DNA from 3 places in the Streptomyces sp. NPDC017676 genome. Region 1 is predicted to be linked to each of the others. Evidence: riboswitches for the same ligand, from Rfam matches in the RefSeq annotation. Region 1 holds a riboswitch; each other region holds the start of a gene.
The links. Region 1 has a riboswitch for thiamine pyrophosphate ahead of thiO (glycine oxidase ThiO). Riboswitches for the same ligand answer to the same signal wherever they lie in the genome.
Positions count from the first base shown of each region.

Region 2: it holds a riboswitch for thiamine pyrophosphate, as region 1 does, so the genes downstream of both, thiC (phosphomethylpyrimidine synthase ThiC) here and thiO (glycine oxidase ThiO) in region 1, are expected to answer to the same signal.
Region 3: it holds a riboswitch for thiamine pyrophosphate, as region 1 does, so the genes downstream of both, ACH4LD_RS28900 (thiamine ABC transporter substrate binding subunit) here and thiO (glycine oxidase ThiO) in region 1, are expected to answer to the same signal.

Region 1 is NZ_JBIRJA010000007.1:42,846-48,756, reverse strand. Features, by position in the region: gene thiE (thiamine phosphate synthase) at 5-655, opposite strand; gene ACH4LD_RS16525 (Rv2175c family DNA-binding protein) at 750-1,115, opposite strand; gene ACH4LD_RS16520 (FAD-dependent oxidoreductase) at 1,227-2,459, opposite strand; gene ACH4LD_RS16515 (hypothetical protein) at 2,498-2,848, opposite strand; TPP riboswitch at 2,902-3,013, shown strand; gene thiO (glycine oxidase ThiO) at 3,011-4,207, shown strand; gene thiS (sulfur carrier protein ThiS) at 4,204-4,416, shown strand; gene ACH4LD_RS16500 (thiazole synthase) at 4,420-5,214, shown strand; gene pknB (Stk1 family PASTA domain-containing Ser/Thr kinase) at 5,332-5,911, shown strand, end outside.
Region 2 is NZ_JBIRJA010000009.1:248,044-253,954, forward strand. Features, by position in the region: gene ACH4LD_RS21540 (IclR family transcriptional regulator) at 31-744, shown strand; gene ACH4LD_RS21545 (SsgA family sporulation/cell division regulator) at 844-1,281, shown strand; gene ACH4LD_RS21550 (YibE/F family protein) at 1,517-2,986, opposite strand; TPP riboswitch at 3,068-3,245, shown strand; gene thiC (phosphomethylpyrimidine synthase ThiC) at 3,238-5,040, shown strand; gene ACH4LD_RS21560 (VWA domain-containing protein) at 5,131-5,911, shown strand, end outside.
Region 3 is NZ_JBIRJA010000014.1:135,280-141,190, forward strand. Features, by position in the region: gene ACH4LD_RS28885 (cytochrome P450) at 1-1,036, shown strand, start outside; gene ACH4LD_RS28890 (hypothetical protein) at 1,077-1,265, shown strand; gene rlmN (23S rRNA (adenine(2503)-C(2))-methyltransferase RlmN) at 1,326-2,432, shown strand; TPP riboswitch at 2,456-2,562, shown strand; gene ACH4LD_RS28900 (thiamine ABC transporter substrate binding subunit) at 2,644-3,717, shown strand; gene ACH4LD_RS28905 (ABC transporter permease) at 3,765-5,366, shown strand; gene ACH4LD_RS28910 (ABC transporter ATP-binding protein) at 5,367-5,911, shown strand, end outside.

The DNA.
Region 1 (5,911 bases):
GGCTCTAGCGGGCGTCCCGCAGCCGCTTCGCGAACTCCGTCGCCGCCGCGCCCGGATCGTCCGCCTCGGTGATCGCGCGGACCACGACCACCCGGCGGGCACCGGCGTCCAGCACCTGGTCCAGGTTGCCGAGGTCGATGCCGCCGATGGCGAACCAGGGGCGGTCGGTGCCGAGGCCCGCCGCGTAGCGGACCAGGTCCAGTCCGGGGGCGTGGCGGCCGGGCTTGGTCGGGGTGGGCCAGCAGGGACCGGTGCAGAAGTAGTCCACGCCCTCCTGGACGGCGGCAGCGGCGGCCTCCGCCTCGGCGTGCGTGGAGCGGCCGATCAGCACCCGGTCGCCGAGTATCGCCCGGGCCGCGGGGACCGGGAGATCGCCCTGGCCGAGGTGGAGCACATCGGCGCGGGCGGCATGGGCGACGTCGGCCCGGTCGTTGACCGCGAGCAGCTTGCCGTGCCGGGCGCACGCGTCGGCGAGGACCTCCAGGTGCTCCAGCTCCTCGGCGGCCTCCATGCCCTTGTCCCGCAGCTGCACGACGTCGACACCGCCGGCCAGGACCGCGTCCAGGAACTCGGGCAGGTCGCCCTGGCGCTTGCGGGCGTCCGTGCAGAGGTACAGGCGGGCGTCGGCGAGCGCGAAGCGGGCGGTGTCGGACATGCGTGGGTCCCCCCTGTGGTCGGTGTCCCTGGCGGTGGTGCGCGGTGGCGTACGGGCGTCCGGCCCGCACGCCACCTGCCCGCTGCGGATCGGCTCAGACGGCGAGCGCCTGGGCGCGGCGCTTCACCTCCGTGCCGCGATTCTCGCTCAGGGCCTGCGCGGGGGTGCCGGGCAGGGTCGGGTCGGGGGTGAAGAGCCACTCGATCATCTCTTCGACCGTGAAGCCGTCGTCCCGCAGGAGCGTCAGGGTCCCGGACAGGCCCTTGACGACCTTGTCCCCGTCGATGAAGGCGGCGGGGACGTGCAGCGCCCTGTTCTCACCCCGGCGTACGGCGATGAGCTGGCCCTCCTTGACCAGCTGCCGGACACGCGTCACCTCGACACCGAGCATGTCGGCGATGTCGGGCAGGGTGAGCCAGGCGGGGACGAGAGCATCGATCTTTGCGTCAATCTCGGTCACGTTTCCTAGCCTGCCATCCCCCACTGACAGTCGGAAGTCAGGCAGGTCCAGGCGGGAGGGTGGGCTCGGTGGCACCGCTCCTCGTAGCCGGCCTGATCCGGACGACAGAGTCTAGTCGGCCGTGGCGTTCTTCAGGGGCCGCGCCGGGTCGGTCAGTGCCTCGGGGTCCATCCGCCGGCCCGCCTCGATCAGACGGCGGCCCTGGGCCAGGTCGCGGGGGCGGCCGACGGCCAGCAGGGCCACCAGGCGGTCCTCGCGGAGCCAGCAGACCGTCCAGGACGGGCCCGCCGGGTCTCCGCGCCGGACCAGGCGGTCGGCCCCGGCGTGGTGACCGGCGTACTGGACGAAGCGGCCGAACTGCTCGGACCAGAAGTACGGCACCGGGTCGTAGACCGCCGGGGTCTCGCCGAGGATGTTCGCGGCGACCGTGCGGGGCCCCTGGAGGGCGTTGTCCCAGTGGTGGACGAGGAGCCGCTCGCCGTAGCGCGCCGACGGGAAGGAGGCGCAGTCGCCGACGGCGTACACACCGGGCACGGAGGTGCTCAGGCGGTCGTCGGTGAGGACCTCGCCGTGCGCGCCCAGCTCGATGCCGGAGCCGGCCAGCCAGCCGGTGGCGGGTCGGGCGCCGATGCCGACGACGACGGCGCCCGCGGGCAGCCGGGTGCCGTCGGCGAGCACCACCTCGCCGGGCTCGACGCGCTCCACGCGCGCGTGGGTGAGCAGTTCCGCGCCCGCCTCGGCGTACCAGGCGGCCATGGGCGCGGCGACCTCGGCGGGCAGCGCGCCGGCGAGCGGATGGTCGGCGGCCTCCACCACGGTCACCGCGCAGCCGGCCTCGCGGGCGGCGGTGGCGAACTCGGCGCCGATCCAGCCGGCGCCCACGACCACGATGTCGTGCTGCCGGGCGAGCACGGGGCGCAGCCGTTCGGCGTCGTCCAGGGTGCGCAGCAGATGCACGCCGGGCACGCCCTCGGTGCCGGGCAGCCGGACCGGTTCTGCGCCGGTGGCGAGGACGAGGACGTCGTACGGCACCGGGCCCGTCTCGGTGTCCAGCTCGTGGTCGGCGGGGCGTACGCCGTACACCTCACAGCCGAGCCGCAGCTCGACCGCGAGGGACTCGAAGTCCACCTCGAAGGCGGAGTCCTCGGCCTTGCCGAGCAGCACCGCCTTCGACAGCGGCGGCCGGTCGTACGGCTGGTGCGGCTCGGCGCCGATGATGGTCACGTCGCCCCGGAAACCCTGCTCCCGCAGGGCGACCGCGGTCTGCACCCCGGCCATGCCCGCGCCGACGACGACCACGCGTCGCGCCGCCGCCGTGCCCTCTTGCGCTGTCTGCTCGCTCACCCGATCACCATAGACAATCGACGCTGACGATCCGTCAGTCAGGGCGCGGGCTCGGTGACCTGCTCCACCACGCTCGTGCCGGAGCCGGCCTGGGACTCCCACTCCCAGGTCTCGTCCAGGCGCACCCGCCCGTCGGGCAGCTCGACGACCGTGGACACGCAGTGCCCCGACGAGGTCGTCCCGTCGGTCTTGAGCTGCACGTACCGGAAGTCCAGCCGGTCGCCCTCCCGGGTGCCGACCAGATGGCCGCGCACGACGTCACCGCCCGTGTACTCGGCCCAGATCTCGCCGTCCTTCTCGTGGTACGCGAACCGTGTGCGGGTACCCACCTGACCTGGGGCTTGGTCCGCCACGGGGGCGAGGATCAGTCCGTCGAGCGATCGGGCCATGGAACGAGGCTCCCTTACGGGTGAGGAGGGCGGCGGGCTAGGGTTGCCACCGTACAAGCACTCGCGGGAGCCCGGACGCACCGGGCTGAGAGGGAGGCTGGCGGCCTCCGACCGTACGAACCTGATCCGGGTCATGCCGGCGAAGGGAGGGGCTGGACGCCCATGTCGTCACGTACGTCCGACGTCCTCGTCATCGGGGGCGGGATCATCGGCCTGGTCACGGCCTGGCGCGCGGCGCAGCGCGGGCTCGCCACGGCCGTGGTGGACCCCGAACCCGGCGGCGGGGCCGCGCGGGTCGCGGCCGGGATGCTGGCCGCGGTCACCGAACTGCACTACGGCGAGGAGACCCTGCTCGCCCTGAACCTGGAGTCGGCCCGCCGCTACCCGGCGTTCGCGGCCGAGCTGAGCGAACTGACCGGCCATGACCTCGGCTACCGCCGCTGCGGCACCCTCGCCATCGCCCTGGACGCCGACGACCGTGCCCACCTGCGCGAGCTGCACGCGCTCCAGCGGCGCTCGGGCCTCGCCTCGGAGTGGCTGTCGGGGCGGGAGTGCCGGCGCCTGGAGCCGATGCTGGCGCCGGGGGTGCGGGGCGGGCTGCGGGTCGACGGCGACCACCAGATCGACCCGCGCCGGCTGGCGGCGGCCCTGGTGGCCGCGTGCGAGCGGACCGGTGTGGTGTTCCACCGGGCGTGGGCGCAGCGGCTGGACGTGGTACGGGACCGGGCCACCGGGGTCACCACGGCGGACGGCACGGCGCTGCGCGCGGACCGGGTGGTGCTCGCGGCCGGCAGTCTGAGCGGGCGCCTCGCGGGCGTGCCGGACGAGCTGCTGCCTCCGGTGCGGCCGGTGAAGGGGCAGGTGCTGCGGCTGACCGTGCCCCCGCGGTACGCGCCGTTCCTGAGCCGGACCGTGCGGGCCGTGGTGCGGGGCAGCCAGGTGTACCTGGTGCCCCGGGAGAACGGCGAGCTGGTCGTCGGCGCCACCAGCGAGGAGCTGGGCTGGGACACGACGGTCACCGCGGGGGGCGTGTACGAGCTGCTGCGCGACGCGCACGAGCTGGTGCCCGGCATCACCGAGCTGCCGCTGACCGAGACCCGGGCCGGGCTGCGCCCCGGCTCCCCGGACAACGCGCCGCTGCTCGGCCCGTCCGGGCTGGCCGGGCTGCTGCTGGCCACCGGGCACTACCGCAACGGGGTGCTGCTCACACCGGTCACCGGGGACGTGCTGGCGCACGCGCTGGTCACCGGTGAGCTTCCGGAGGAGGCGCGTCCGTTCACGCCGCGGCGCTTCGGCACCGCGTCCGGGGAAGACGCCGCGCGCGTGGAGACGATGGAGGAGCTGGAGCAGCCCGCATGAACAGCCAGGTCATGATTTCCGTCAACGGGGAGCGTCGGGAGATCGCCCCGGGGACCGTCCTCGACACCCTCGTCCGGACCCTCACCGCCGCCCCGCGCGGGGTGGCCGCCGCCGTCAACGAGACCGTCGTCCCACGCGCGCAGTGGGCGACGACCGCGCTCGCCGACGGTGACCGGGTCGAAGTGCTCACCGCCGTGCAGGGAGGCTGAGCCATGGCCGACGATCCCCTGGTCCTCAGTGACCTGACCTTCTCCTCCCGGCTGATCATGGGCACGGGCGGGGCGCCCAGCCTGGACGTGCTGGAGCGGGCACTGGTCGCCTCCGGTACGGAACTGACCACGGTCGCGATGCGCCGGGTGGACCCCTCCGTGCACGGCTCGGTGCTGTCGGTGCTGGAGAAGCTCGGCATCCGGGTGCTGCCGAACACTGCCGGCTGTTTCACCGCGGGCGAGGCCGTGCTGACCGCCCGGCTGGCCCGGGAGGCACTGGGCACGGACCTGGTGAAGCTGGAGGTCATCGCCGACGAGCGGACGCTGCTGCCGGACCCGGTGGAGCTGCTGGAGGCGGCTGAGACGCTGGTGGACGACGGGTTCACGGTGCTGCCGTACACGAACGACGATCCGGTGCTCGCGCGCAAGCTCCAGGACGTCGGGTGCGCCGCGGTGATGCCGCTCGGGTCGCCGATCGGGTCCGGGCTGGGCATCCGCAACCCGCACAACTTCCAGCTCATCGTGGAGCACGCGCGTGTGCCGGTGATCCTGGACGCGGGCGCCGGTACGGCGTCGGACGCGGCACTGGCGATGGAGCTGGGGTGCGCGGGGGTGATGCTCGCCTCCGCGGTGACCCGGGCCCAGGAGCCGGAGCTGATGGCCTCCGCCATGAAGCTCGCGGTGGAGGGGGGCCGGCTGGCCCGGCTGGCCGGGCGGATTCCCCGCAGGTACCTCGCCGAGGCGTCGTCACCCGCGGAGGGGCTGGCCGTGCTGGATCCCGAGCGTCCCGCGTTCTGAACCGGTGCCGCGGTTCCGGGCCGGGACGTCGTGGGTGCGTCACAGGTCGGCTGCAGTGCTGGTGGAAAGCGGTCTCGGCGCGGGAACTGCCGGTGCTCCCTCGTAGACTCGCCTCTCGTGGATACGACCCTTCAGGACCCCCTCGTCGGGCAGGTGCTCGACGGCCGGTACCGCGTCGACGCGCGGATCGCGGCCGGCGGGATGGCCACGGTCTACCGGGCCCTGGACACCCGCCTGGACCGTGTGCTCGCGCTGAAGGTGATGCACCCGACGCTCGCGGCCGACGGCGCGTTCGTCGAGCGGTTCATCCGGGAGGCCAAGTCCGTCGCCCGGCTGGACCACCCCAACGTGGTGCAGGTCTTCGACCAGGGGACCGACGGGTCGTACGTCTACCTGGCGATGGAGTACATCGCCGGCTGCACCCTGCGGGACGTGCTGCGCGAGCGGGGCGCGCTGCAGCCGCGGGCCGCGCTGGACATCCTGGAGCCGGTGCTCGCCGCGCTCGGTGCCGCGCACCGGGCCGGGTTCGTGCACCGCGACATGAAGCCCGAGAACGTGCTGATAGGCGACGACGGCCGGGTCAAGGTCGCCGACTTCGGGCTGGTGCGCTCCGTGGACACGGTGACCAGCACGACGGGCGCCGTGCTCGGGACCGTCTCCTATCTCGCGCCGGAGCAGATCGAGCAGGGCGCCACCG
Region 2 (5,911 bases), on a different contig from region 1:
GCCACGCTCATCGGGTCCGTACAGCGCGCCATGCGTCTGCTGGAGACCGTCGCCACGCACGCGTACGGCGCCCCCGCCAAACAACTCGCCCGTGAGACCGGCCTCGCGCTGCCCACGGCGTACCACCTGCTGCGCACCCTGGTCCACGAGGGCTATCTGCGCCGCGAGAAGGGGCTGTTCTTCCTCGGTGACGCGGCGGAGCGACTGGGCCGCAGTGGAGCGCAGCAGAAACGTCGCAGCACGGTGGCGGACACGCTCGCGCACTGGCGCGATTCCATCGGAGTGCCGGTGTACTACGCGATGTACCGGGACGGTGAGATCGAGGTCATGTGCGTCTCCGCCTCCCGTCAGGCGCCCGCGGTGGAGGAGTGGGCGGACTTCCGTGAGACCGGCCATGCGCACGCGATCGGGCAGTGCCTGCTCTCCCAGCTGGACGAGGAGGCGCGACGCGACCACCTCGCCCGGTATCCGGTGCGGCCCATCACGCCATACACGGTGCGGGACAACGACGCTCTGCTGCGGCGGCTGGTCCGGATGCGGCGCATGGAACCGGTGGTGGAGCGCCAGGAGTACGCGGTCGGCACCGTCTGCGCGGCGGTCCCGATCACGGTCGGCACCACCGCGGCCACCATGGCCATCTCGCTGCCCGTCCACCAGGCCGACCGGCTCATGCCCGCCGCACAGCGGCTGCAGGCCGAGATCGGTCGACATCTCGGATCGCTCACTCTCTCTATCAGTATCTGAAAACTCACTCCTTGTGATCTCTCGTGTACTTTCAGCAAGATTTGACCACGGTCAGAGGGATCAATCCCGGCCAGTCGATGTCATATGACGGGATAGGCAATGCGCGAGTCCGTACAGGCAGAAGTCATGATGAGCTTTCTCGTGTCGGAGGAGCTCTCCTTCCGCATCCCGGTGGAGTTGCGCTACGAGACCTGTGATCCGTATGCCGTACGCCTCACCTTCCATCTCCCCGGTGATGCTCCGGTCACCTGGGCCTTCGGGCGGGAACTGCTGATCGACGGGGTCGGCCGCCCGTGCGGGGAGGGCGACGTGCACATCGCCCCCGTCGATTCCGAGGTGCTGGGTGAGGTGCTGATCCGGCTCCAGGTCGGCGGCGACCAGGCCCTGTTCCGCTCGTCGGCGCCACCGCTCGTGGCCTTCCTCGACCGTACGGACAAACTCGTTCCGCTCGGTCAGGAGGGTGCACTCGCCGATTTCGACGCTCATCTCGACGAGGCCCTGGACCGCATCCTGGCCGAGGAACAGAGCGCCGGCTGAAGCGTTGCGGCAAGGGTGACGGGCGATCCGCCGTGCCCGCGCGGGACTGTGCAGGAACGCTTCTGCGGCGGGCACGTTCCAGCGGGGCCACCCCGCCGCGGTGCTCACCCCTCCGGTGCCTCCTCCCGGCGCCGGAAGGGCCTCCCCCCGGATTTCGACGACGGCCACGGCCGGCGCCGGGTGAGCGCTCCGCCCTCCTCGCTGCTGACCGCTCCCGGCGTCAGCCCTCCCTACGTCATCGCTTCCGGCGTCGGCCCCGGCCACCGCGTGCCGGTGCGGGCTGCGCCCCGGCGAGCGCCGTGGCCCCGGGCCCGGTCCGGTCGGCCGACACGACGAGCGCGGCCAGCGCGGTGGTGACCGGGACCGAGGCGACCAGACCGATCGAGCCCACCAGCGTGCGCACGATCTCCTCGGCCACCAGCTCGCTGTTGGCCACGGTGCCGACGCTGCTCTGCGCGATCGAGAACAGCAGCAGCAGCGGCAGTGCGGCACCGGCGTAGGCGAGCACGAGGGTGTTGACCACGGACGCGATGTGGTCGCGGCCGATCCGGATGCCCGCCCGGTACAGCCCCCGCCAGCCCATCGACGGGTTGGCCTCGTGCAGCTCCCAGACGGCCGAGGTCTGCGTCACCGTCACGTCGTCCAGGACGCCGAGCGAACCGATGATGACGCCTGCCAGCAGCAGACCGCTCATGTCGATCGACGGATACAGGCCGTGGATCAGGCCGGTGTTGTCGTCCGTGTTGCCGGTCAGCGCCGCCCAGCCGATGAACAGTGAGCCGAGCACGCCGATCAGGCAGAGCGAGATGAGCGTGCCGAGCACGGCCACCGACGTACGCGCCGACAGACCGTGGCACATGTACAGGGCGATCAGCATGATGGCGCTCGACCCCACCACGGCGACCAGCAGCGGGTTCGCCCCCTCCAGGATCGCCGGCAGGATGAACAGCGTCAGCACGAGGAAACTCACGGCCAGTGCGACCAGCGCCATGACCCCGCGCAGCCGGCCCACCACCACGACGGCCACCGCGAAGATCCCCGCGAGCAGTGCCATGGGGAACTTGCGGTTCACATCGGTCACCGAGTACTGCAGGTCCTTGGGGGCCGAGGGCTCGTAGGCGACCACGACCTTCTCGCCCTGGTGCAGTTGCCGCGACTGGTCCGGCTGCACGATCTCGGTGAAGGTACGGCCCTCGTCCTTGCCGGTGTCGACCCGGATGGTGGCCTTCTTGCAGGTTCCGTTGGGCCCCGCCTCCGCCGACGTGCCCTCGGCGGTGGAGGCGTCGCCGGCCGGAGTGCCGCCGGCCGCGTTCACCGACGTGCAGCTGACCTCGACGACCCGGGTGACCGTGGCCTGCTGGGTCTGCCGGTCGAAGCCGACGCCGGTGCGCTTGTGGGAGGGGGCATGCCCGGGCCAGAGCACCACGAGGCCGACCAGGACCGCCGCGGTGAAGGGGACCAGGATCGCCGCGATGACCTTGCGCAGGTGCTGGGAGACGGGGGCAGCCGGGCCGTGGTTGTGGCTGTGACCGTGCGAGTGGCTGTGGCCGTGCGATGGGGTGTCGCCGTACGAGTGGCTGTCGCCGTGCGCGTGGCTGCCGCCGTGCGGGTGACCGTGGCCGCGTGGACCGTGGCCGTGTCCGTCGCTTTCTTCCGGGCCGTCTTGGCGGGGCGGCTCGGGCGGCTGGTAGGGGTACTGCTCCATCCTGGTCACCGCCCGATCATTGCAAGAACGGGCGGGGGCCCACTGTTCACCGCGCCACACATGACGCTAGCGTGGAGGCACCTTTGCACACGCGGGAGCTCGGAGCACCGGGCTGAGAGGGCGCTGACCTCCGTATACGCGATGTTTCACGTGGAACAAGGGGTGTTCCACAAGAGACGTCGACAGACGGAAACCGCTGCGTCGACCGCCGAACCTGTTACCGGGTAATGCCGGCGTAGGGAGTAGGTCTCATGGCCAACAAGGACGCACGCACGCCTGCCTCCGTCCAGGACGAGAAGTCCCCGGAGGCCGGGAAGTCCATCGGCTGGCACAAGGCGTATGTCGAGGGCTCGCGCCCCGATCTGCGCGTGCCGGTCCGTCAGGTGCATCTCACCAACGGGCAGTCGGTCACGCTGTACGACACGTCAGGCCCGTACACCGATCCACTCGTCGACACAGACGTCCGCCGTGGCCTGCCGCCGCTGCGGGAGAACTGGATCATCGCCCGTGGCGACACCGAGGAGTACGCGGGCCGTCCGGTCCGTCCCGAGGACGACGGGATCAAGCACACCTCGCCGCGCGGCGGGCTGCGGAACCTGGACGCGGTCTTCCCCGGACGCCCGCGCCAGCCGCGGCGGGGCCGTAGCGGCCAGGCGGTGACACAGCTCGCGTACGCCCGCCGCGGCGAGATCACGCCGGAGATGGAGTTCGTGGCCCTCCGGGAGAACGTTTCTCCCGAGGTGGTCCGCGAGGAGATCGCGGCGGGCCGGGCCGTGCTGCCGGCCAACGTCAACCACCCGGAGATCGAGCCGATGATCATCGGCAAGCGGTTCCTGGTGAAGGTGAACGCCAACATCGGCAACTCCGCGGTGACGTCCTCCATCGAGGAGGAGGTCGAGAAGATGACCTGGGCGACCCGGTGGGGTGCCGACACGGTCATGGACCTGTCCACCGGCCGCAACATCCACACCACCCGCGAGTGGGTCCTGCGCAACTCCCCCGTCCCCATCGGCACCGTGCCGCTCTACCAGGCCCTGGAGAAGGTCGACGGCAGGGCCGAGGAACTGACCTGGGAGATCTACAAGGACACCGTCATCGAACAGGCCGAGCAGGGCGTGGACTACATGACGGTCCACGCCGGCGTCCGGCTGCCGTACGTCCCGCTCACCGCCAACCGCAAGACCGGCATCGTCTCGCGCGGCGGCTCGATCATGGCCGCGTGGTGTCTGGCGCACCACAAGGAATCGTTCCTGTACGAGAACTTCGAGGAGCTGTGCGAGATCCTCGCCGCCTACGACGTCACCTACTCGCTGGGTGACGGCCTGCGGCCGGGGTCCATCGCGGACGCCAACGACGAGGCGCAGTTCGCGGAGCTGAGGACGCTCGGGGAACTCAACCGGATCGCCAAGCGTTTCCACGTACAGACCATGATCGAGGGCCCGGGCCACGTCCCGATGCACAAGATCAAGGAGAACATCGACCTTCAGCAGGAGATCTGCGATGAAGCCCCGTTCTATACGCTCGGCCCGCTGACCACGGACGTCGCGCCCGCGTACGACCACATCACCTCCGGCATCGGTGCCGCGATGATCGCCTGGTGGGGCACGGCGATGCTCTGCTACGTCACGCCCAAGGAGCACCTCGGCCTGCCCAACCGGGACGACGTCAAGACCGGCGTCATCACCTACAAGATCGCCGCACACGCGGCGGACCTCGCCAAGGGGCATCCCGGGGCTCAGGAGTGGGACGACGCACTGTCCGACGCCCGCTTCGAGTTCCGGTGGGAGGACCAGTTCAACCTCGCGCTGGACCCGGACACGGCACGGGAGTTCCACGACGAGACCCTGCCGGCCGAGCCCGCCAAGACGGCGCACTTCTGCTCCATGTGCGGCCCGAAGTTCTGCAGCATGAAGATCAGCCAGAGCATCACACAGCGGTTCGGTGGTGCGGCGGCTGAGGGGGCGTCACCTGAGGAGATCGCCGAGGGGATGCTCCAGAAGTCGAAGGAGTTCGCCGCCGGCGGCAACCGGGTGTACCTGCCGTTGACCGACTGACAGAGCGGGGAGCGGTGGTTCGGCGGCCGGATCATCGCTCCCTGCGACGTGGAGGTGGTGTCTCAACCATGCCGGCTCCAGACTTGCCGCATGACAGCGAGATCGATGAGCAAGGGCGCCAACCTTCCGATCGGTTCTCGGGCAGTGCGCGCTGAGCTTGCTTGGTCCGAGACACCCGGAGCGCCGGACGTCGATGCCTCGGCGCTGCTGCTCACCGGTGCCGGACGGGTTCGCAGCGACGGTGACTTCGTCTTCTACAACCAGCCGCAGCATGCGTCAGGCTCCGTAAGGCACGTGGGGAAGCAGCGGGGTTCTGGTGTCACGACGGACACGGTCGAGGTGGACCTGCGTGCGGTGGAACCGGAAGTCGAAAGGGTTGTGCTGTGTGCGTCCACCGATGACGGGACGTTCGGGCAGATATCGGGAATGACGCTGAGACTGCTCGATGCAGGCACGCAGGAGGAACTGGCCCGATTCGACATGGAGGCCACGACGGAGACGGCGTTCATCGGCGGCGAGCTCTATCTGCGGGGCGGCCGGTGGAAGTTCCGTGCGGTCGGGCAGGGATACGCTTCCGGGCTTGCCGGGCTCGCCACCGACTTCGGGATCACCGTTGATGACGACCCCCCGGCCACGGTCGTACCCCGTCTGCCGCCGGCGCCTGCGCCGGAACCGCCTGCCCCGTCCGCGCCGACAGTCGCCTCGCGCCTCAGCAAGGGCGAGGAACAGCTCCCCGTGGACATGCGCAAGAGGCTGTCCCTGCGCAAGGAGCAGGTGGCGGTCAGCCTGGAGAAGCACGGTGCCGCCGGTGTCACGGCGCGAGTCGTCCTGGTACTCGATGCTTCCGGTTCCATGTCCTTCCTGTACTCGA
Region 3 (5,911 bases), on a different contig from region 1:
CACCTCGGACCCGCGTTTCTCCCGGGAACGGGTCGTCGGCCGTGCCGTCACCACGATGCGCCCGGTGCCGGTGGCCTCGCAGACGGCGGGCCTGCAGTACATCGATCCGCCCCGGCACACCCGGCTGCGCCGGGTCGTCGCCCGCGCGTTCACCGGGCGGAGCATGCGGCGGCTGCGACCGCTCGCGGAGCGCAGGGCCGCCGGCCTGCTCGACGGGATGGAGCGCGCCGGCGCCCCGGCCGACCTCATGGAGCACCTGCACGGCCCCTTCCCGATCGCCGTGCTCCGCGACTTCCTCGGCGTGGCGGAGAGGGACTGGCACCGCTGGGCCGCGACGGGCGAGGCCCTGCTGTCCGCGGGCGCCGGGTCGGAGGAGCGGGCAAAGGAGGCGGCCCGGACCACCCGGGCCCTGATCACCGAACTGCTCCGCAGGCGCCGAGAGGACCCCCGCGACGACCTGGCCGGCGTGCTGGCGCGGGCCACCGCGGCCGGCGAGATCACCGACGAGGAGGCGGTCTCCCTCGCCATCGCCGTCCAGGTCAGCGGCGGCCACGCGGTCCGCAACAACAGCGGTTCGATGATGTACGCGCTGCTCACCCACCCCGGCCACCTGGACCGGCTGCGCCGCGAGCCGGAGCTGCTGCCCCGGGCCGTGGAGGAGCTGTTCCGCTACGTCCCGCACCGCAACGGCGTCGGCATCCCCCGTGTCGCCACTCAGGACGTGGAGGTCGGCGGCCGGCTGATCCGGGCCGGTGACGTCGTCTACAACGCCTACCTCGCCGCCAACCGCGACCCCGAGGTCTTCCCCGACCCCGGCGCCCTGGACTTCGACCGCGACAACCTCGCCCATGTGGCCTTCGGGCACGGCCCGCACCACTGCCTGGCCGCCGTCATGGCCCGCATGGAGGCCGAGGTCATGATCGGCGCCGTACTCACCCGCTTCCCCGGCATCCGCCTGGCCGTGCCGCCCGAGGAGGTGGAGTTCCAACGGCGGGGCCTGATCCGCGGACCGAGGATTCTGCCCGTGACGTGGTGACCCGTCGCATGGCAAGGTACGCAGGAACACAGGGGGGAACATGATCTTTCTACTGCTCGGCGTCCTGGCGCTCGTCATCGGCGGCTGCGTGTGCGTGGTGTGGGCGGAGCGCGGCGGCCCACGCTGGGTCCGGATCGTCGCGGCCCTCACACGCGGCGCGGGCGAACTGGTGAGCAGCGCCCAGAAGAGCCGGAGCCGGGGCGGCAGCGGGGACACCGACGACGACTAGGAACGACCGCCTCACGCACGCGCCGGGCCACCCGTTCGGATCTGCGACACTGGAACCACCATGCCCAAGCCCGGAGAACTCACTTTCGTCGCGCCGCGCGGAGCCAAGAAGCCGCCGCGGCATCTCGCCGACCTCACGCCCGCCGAGCGCAAGGACGCGGTGGCCGGGATCGGTGAGAAGCCGTTCCGTGCCAAGCAGCTCTCGCAGCACTACTTCGCGCGGTACGCGCACGACCCGGAGCAGTGGACCGACATCCCCGCCGGTTCCCGCGCAAAGCTCCAGGAAGCGCTGTTCCCGGAGCTGATGACCGTCGTGCGGCATCTGTCCACCGACCAGGGGACCACGCGCAAGACGCTGTGGCGGCTGTTCGACGGGACGCTGGTCGAGTCCGTGTTGATGCGGTACCCGGACCGGGTCACGATGTGCATCAGCTCGCAGGCCGGGTGCGGTATGAACTGTCCGTTCTGCGCGACCGGGCAGGCGGGGCTGGACCGGAACCTGTCCACCGCGGAGATCGTCCACCAGATCGTGGACGGCATGCGGGCGCTGCGGGACGGCGAGGTGCCCGGTGGGCCCGCGCGGCTGTCCAACATCGTCTTCATGGGGATGGGCGAGCCCCTCGCCAACTACAAGCGGGTCGTCGGCGCCATCCGGGCGCTCACCGACCCGGCCCCGGACGGGCTGGGCCTCTCGCAGCGCGGGATCACCGTCTCCACCGTCGGGCTCGTGCCGGCCATCCACCGGTTCGCCGACGAGGGCTTCAAGTGCCGGCTCGCGATCTCCCTGCACGCCCCCGACGACGAGCTGCGCGACACCCTCGTCCCCGTGAACACGCGGTGGAAGGTGCGCGAGGTGCTGGACGCCGGGTTCGAGTACACGGAGAAGTCCGGGCGCCGGCTGTCCATCGAGTACGCGCTCATCCGCGACATCAACGACCAGGCGTGGCGGGGGGACAGGCTCGGGCGGCTGCTGAAGGGCAAGCCCGTGCACGTCAACCTCATCCCGCTGAACCCGACGCCGGGGTCGAAGTGGACCGCGTCGCGGCCGGAGGACGAGAAGGCGTTCGTGGAGGCCATCGCCGCGCACGGCGTGCCCGTCACCGTCCGGGACACCCGTGGACAGGAGATCGACGGGGCCTGCGGTCAGCTCGCGGCCACCGAGCGGTAATCTGACCCCGTCCACATATCTTCATATTCCGACAGGGGAGCGCCACAGCGCTGAGAGTGCGGCACCGGGCCGCAGACCCTCTGAACCTCGCCCAGGTCATTCTGGGTAGGGAGTTCGGTCATCACTCAAGCTGTTGCGCCCTGCCCGGGTCTCCCCAGCGGAGCCCGGGCGGGGCCGCGTCTCTTCCTGGCCAACCCCAGGAGGACATCCAGTGCACAACAAGACCTTCGTGGCCGTGGCGGTCGGGCTGGGCCTGATCGGCCTGTCCGCGTGCGGTTCCGGCGGGAGCGGGTCGTCCGCGGACTCCAAGACGGTGACCCTCGTCAGCCACGACTCGTGGGCCGTCTCCAAGAACGTGCTGAAGGACTTCGAGAAGCAGTCCGGGTACAAGGTCAGGGTCCTCAAGGACGGGGACGCCGGGCAGGCCGTCAACAAGGCGGTCCTGACCAAGGACAACCCGCAGGGCGATGTCTTCTTCGGCGTCGACAACACCCTGCTGTCCCGGGCCCTGGACAACGGGCTCTTCCAGCCGTACCAGGCCAAGGGCTACGACACGGTCCGGCCCGAGTTCCGCGTCGACCAGGACAAGCACCGCGTCACGCCCGTCGACACCGGCGACATCTGCGTCAACTACGACAAGGCCTGGTTCAGCGCGCACAAGCTGACGCCGCCGCAGTCCTTCGCCGACCTCGCCGAGCCCCGGTACAAGAACCTGCTCGTCACCGAGAACGCGGCCACCTCCTCGCCGGGCCTCGGCTTCCTGCTCGGCAGCGCCGCACAGTTCGGCGACGGGGGCTGGCAGGGCTACTGGAAGAAGCTGAAGGACAACGGCGTCAAGGTCGTCGACGGCTGGGAGCAGGCCTACTACCAGGAGTTCTCCGGCTCCTCCGAAGGCAGGAAGGCGGGCGGCGACCGGCCGCTCGTGGTGTCGTACGCCTCCTCCCCGCCCGCCGAGGTGATCTACGCCAAGAAGCGGCCCGGCACCGCCCCGACCGGGGTGTCGTACGGGACCTGCTTCCGGCAGACCGAGTACGCCGGGCTGCTGAGCAACGCGAAGAACACCAAGGGCGGCAAGGCGTTCCTCGACTTCCTGCTCACCAAGGAGTTCCAGCAGGACATGCCGCTGAACATGTTCGTCTACCCGGTCGTGCAAGGGGCCGCCGTCCCCGCCGACTTCACCAAGTACGGGCCGGCCGCCAAGGATCCCGAGACCATGGCCCCGGACAAGATCGCCGCCAACCGCGACCAGTGGGTCAAGTCGTGGACGTCACTCGTACTGAAGTGACCGCCCGAGTGAGGGACAGGCGCGGGAACGCGGCTCGGCTCGGCCTCATGGCCCTGCCCGTCGCGTTCTTCGCGCTGTTCTTCGCCTGGCCCGTGGCCGCGATCGTCGCGCGCGGGCTGAAGGCGGACGGCGCCTGGCACCTCGGGCGGATCGTGGACGTCGTCGCCCAGCCGGACATCCGGCACGTGCTGTGGTTCACCACCTGGCAGGCGCTCGCCTCCACCGCGCTCACCCTGCTGCTCGCCCTGCCCGCCGGCTACGTCTTCGCCCGCCTCGACTTCCCGGGCAAGCAACTTCTGCGGGCCGTCGTCACCGTCCCGTTCGTGCTGCCGACCGTCGTCGCGGGCAGTGCCTTCCTGGCGCTGGTCGGCCGGGGCGGGCTGCTGGACGAGCTGTGGGGGGTACGGCTGGACACCACGGTGTGGGCGATCCTGCTGGCCCATGTCTTCTTCAACTTCGCGGTCGTCGTGCGGACCGTGGGCGGGCTGTGGGCGCAGCTCGACCCCCGGCAGGAGGAGGCCGCCCGGATGCTGGGCGCCTCCCCGCTGACGGCCTGGCGAAAGGTCACCCTCCCCGCGCTCGCGCCCGCCGTGGCCGCCGCCGCCCTGATGGTGTTCCTGTTCACCTTCACCTCCTTCGGTGTGGTGCAGATCCTCGGCGGCCCCACCTTCTCCACCCTCGAAGTGGAGATCTACCGGCAGACCTCGGAGGTCTTCGACCTGTCCACGGCCGCCGTCCTCACCCTGGTCCAGTTCGCGGCGGTCGGCGCGGTCCTCGCCGTGCACGCCTGGACGGTACGGCGCCGGGAGACCGCGCTGCGGCTCGTGGACCCGAAGGTGACGGCCCGGCGTCCGCGCGGCGCAGGACAGTGGGCCCTGCTCGCCTCGGTCCTCGCCGTCGTGGCGCTGCTGCTGGTCCTGCCGCTCGCCGTCCTCGTCCGCCGTTCCCTGGACGCGCCCGGCCTCGGCTACTACCGGGCGCTGACCCACACGGACGGCGGTACGTTCCTGGTGGCGCCCGTGCACGCGGTGTGGACCTCGCTCCAGTACGCGGTCGCGGCCACCGCCATCGCCGTGGTGATCGGTGGGCTCGCCGCCACCGCGCTGTCCCGGCGGGACGCGGGACGGCTGGTGCGGGGCTTCGACGCGCTGTTGATGCTGCCGCTCGGCGTCTCCGCCGTGACCGTCGGCTTCGGCTTCCTGATCGCGCTCGACAAGCCGCCGCTGGACCTGCGCCAGTCCTGGATCCTGGTGCCGCTCGCCCAGGCGCTGGTCGGTGCCCCGTTCGTCGTACGGACCATGCTGCCCGTGCTGCGCGCGGTGGACGTCCGGCTCAGGGAGGCGGCGGCCGTGCTGGGCGCCTCGCCCTGGCGGGTGTGGCGGGAGGTGGATCTGCCGCTGGTACGGCGGGCGTTGCTGGTCGCGGCCGGCTTCGCGTTCGCCGTGTCGCTCGGCGAGTTCGGGGCCACCGTGTTCATCGCCCGGCCCGACAACCCGACGCTCCCGGTCGCGGTCGCCAGGCTGCTCAGCCGTCCCGGCGACCTCAACTACGGCCAGGCGATGGCCCTCTCGACGATTCTCATGGTGGTGTGCGCCGCCGCGCTGCTCGTCCTGGAGCGGCTGCGGACCGACCGGACGGGGGAGTTCTAGATGCTGCTGAGCCTGGAGGCCGCGACCGTGCGCTTCGGCGGGCGGGCCGTGCTCGACGCCGTCGGCCTCGAAGTCGCCGAGCACGAGGTGGTGTGCGTCCTCGGGCCCAGCGGCAGCGGGAAGTCGACGCTGCTGCGGGCCGTGGCCGGGCTCCAGCCACTGTCCGGTGGACGGATCCTGCTCGACGGCCGGAACCAGACGGGTGTACCCGCGCACCAGCGGGGCGTCGGACTGATGTTCCAGGACCACCAGTTGTTCCCGCAGCGGGACGTCGGCGCGAACGTGGCGTTCGGTCTGCGTATGCACGGCGTCGCCAAGGGGGAACGGGACGCCGAGGTGGGCCAGTTGCTGGAGCTGGTCGGGCTGCCCGGCGCCGCCCGGCGGGCGGTGGCCTCGCTGTCCGGCGGCGAGCAGCAGCGCGTGGCCCTCGCGCGGGCGCTCGCGCCCCGGCCCCGGCTGCTGATGCTGGACGAGCCGCTGGGCCAGCTGGACCGCTCGCTGCGGGAACGGCTGGTGGTCGAACTGCGGGAGCTGTTCGGCCGGTT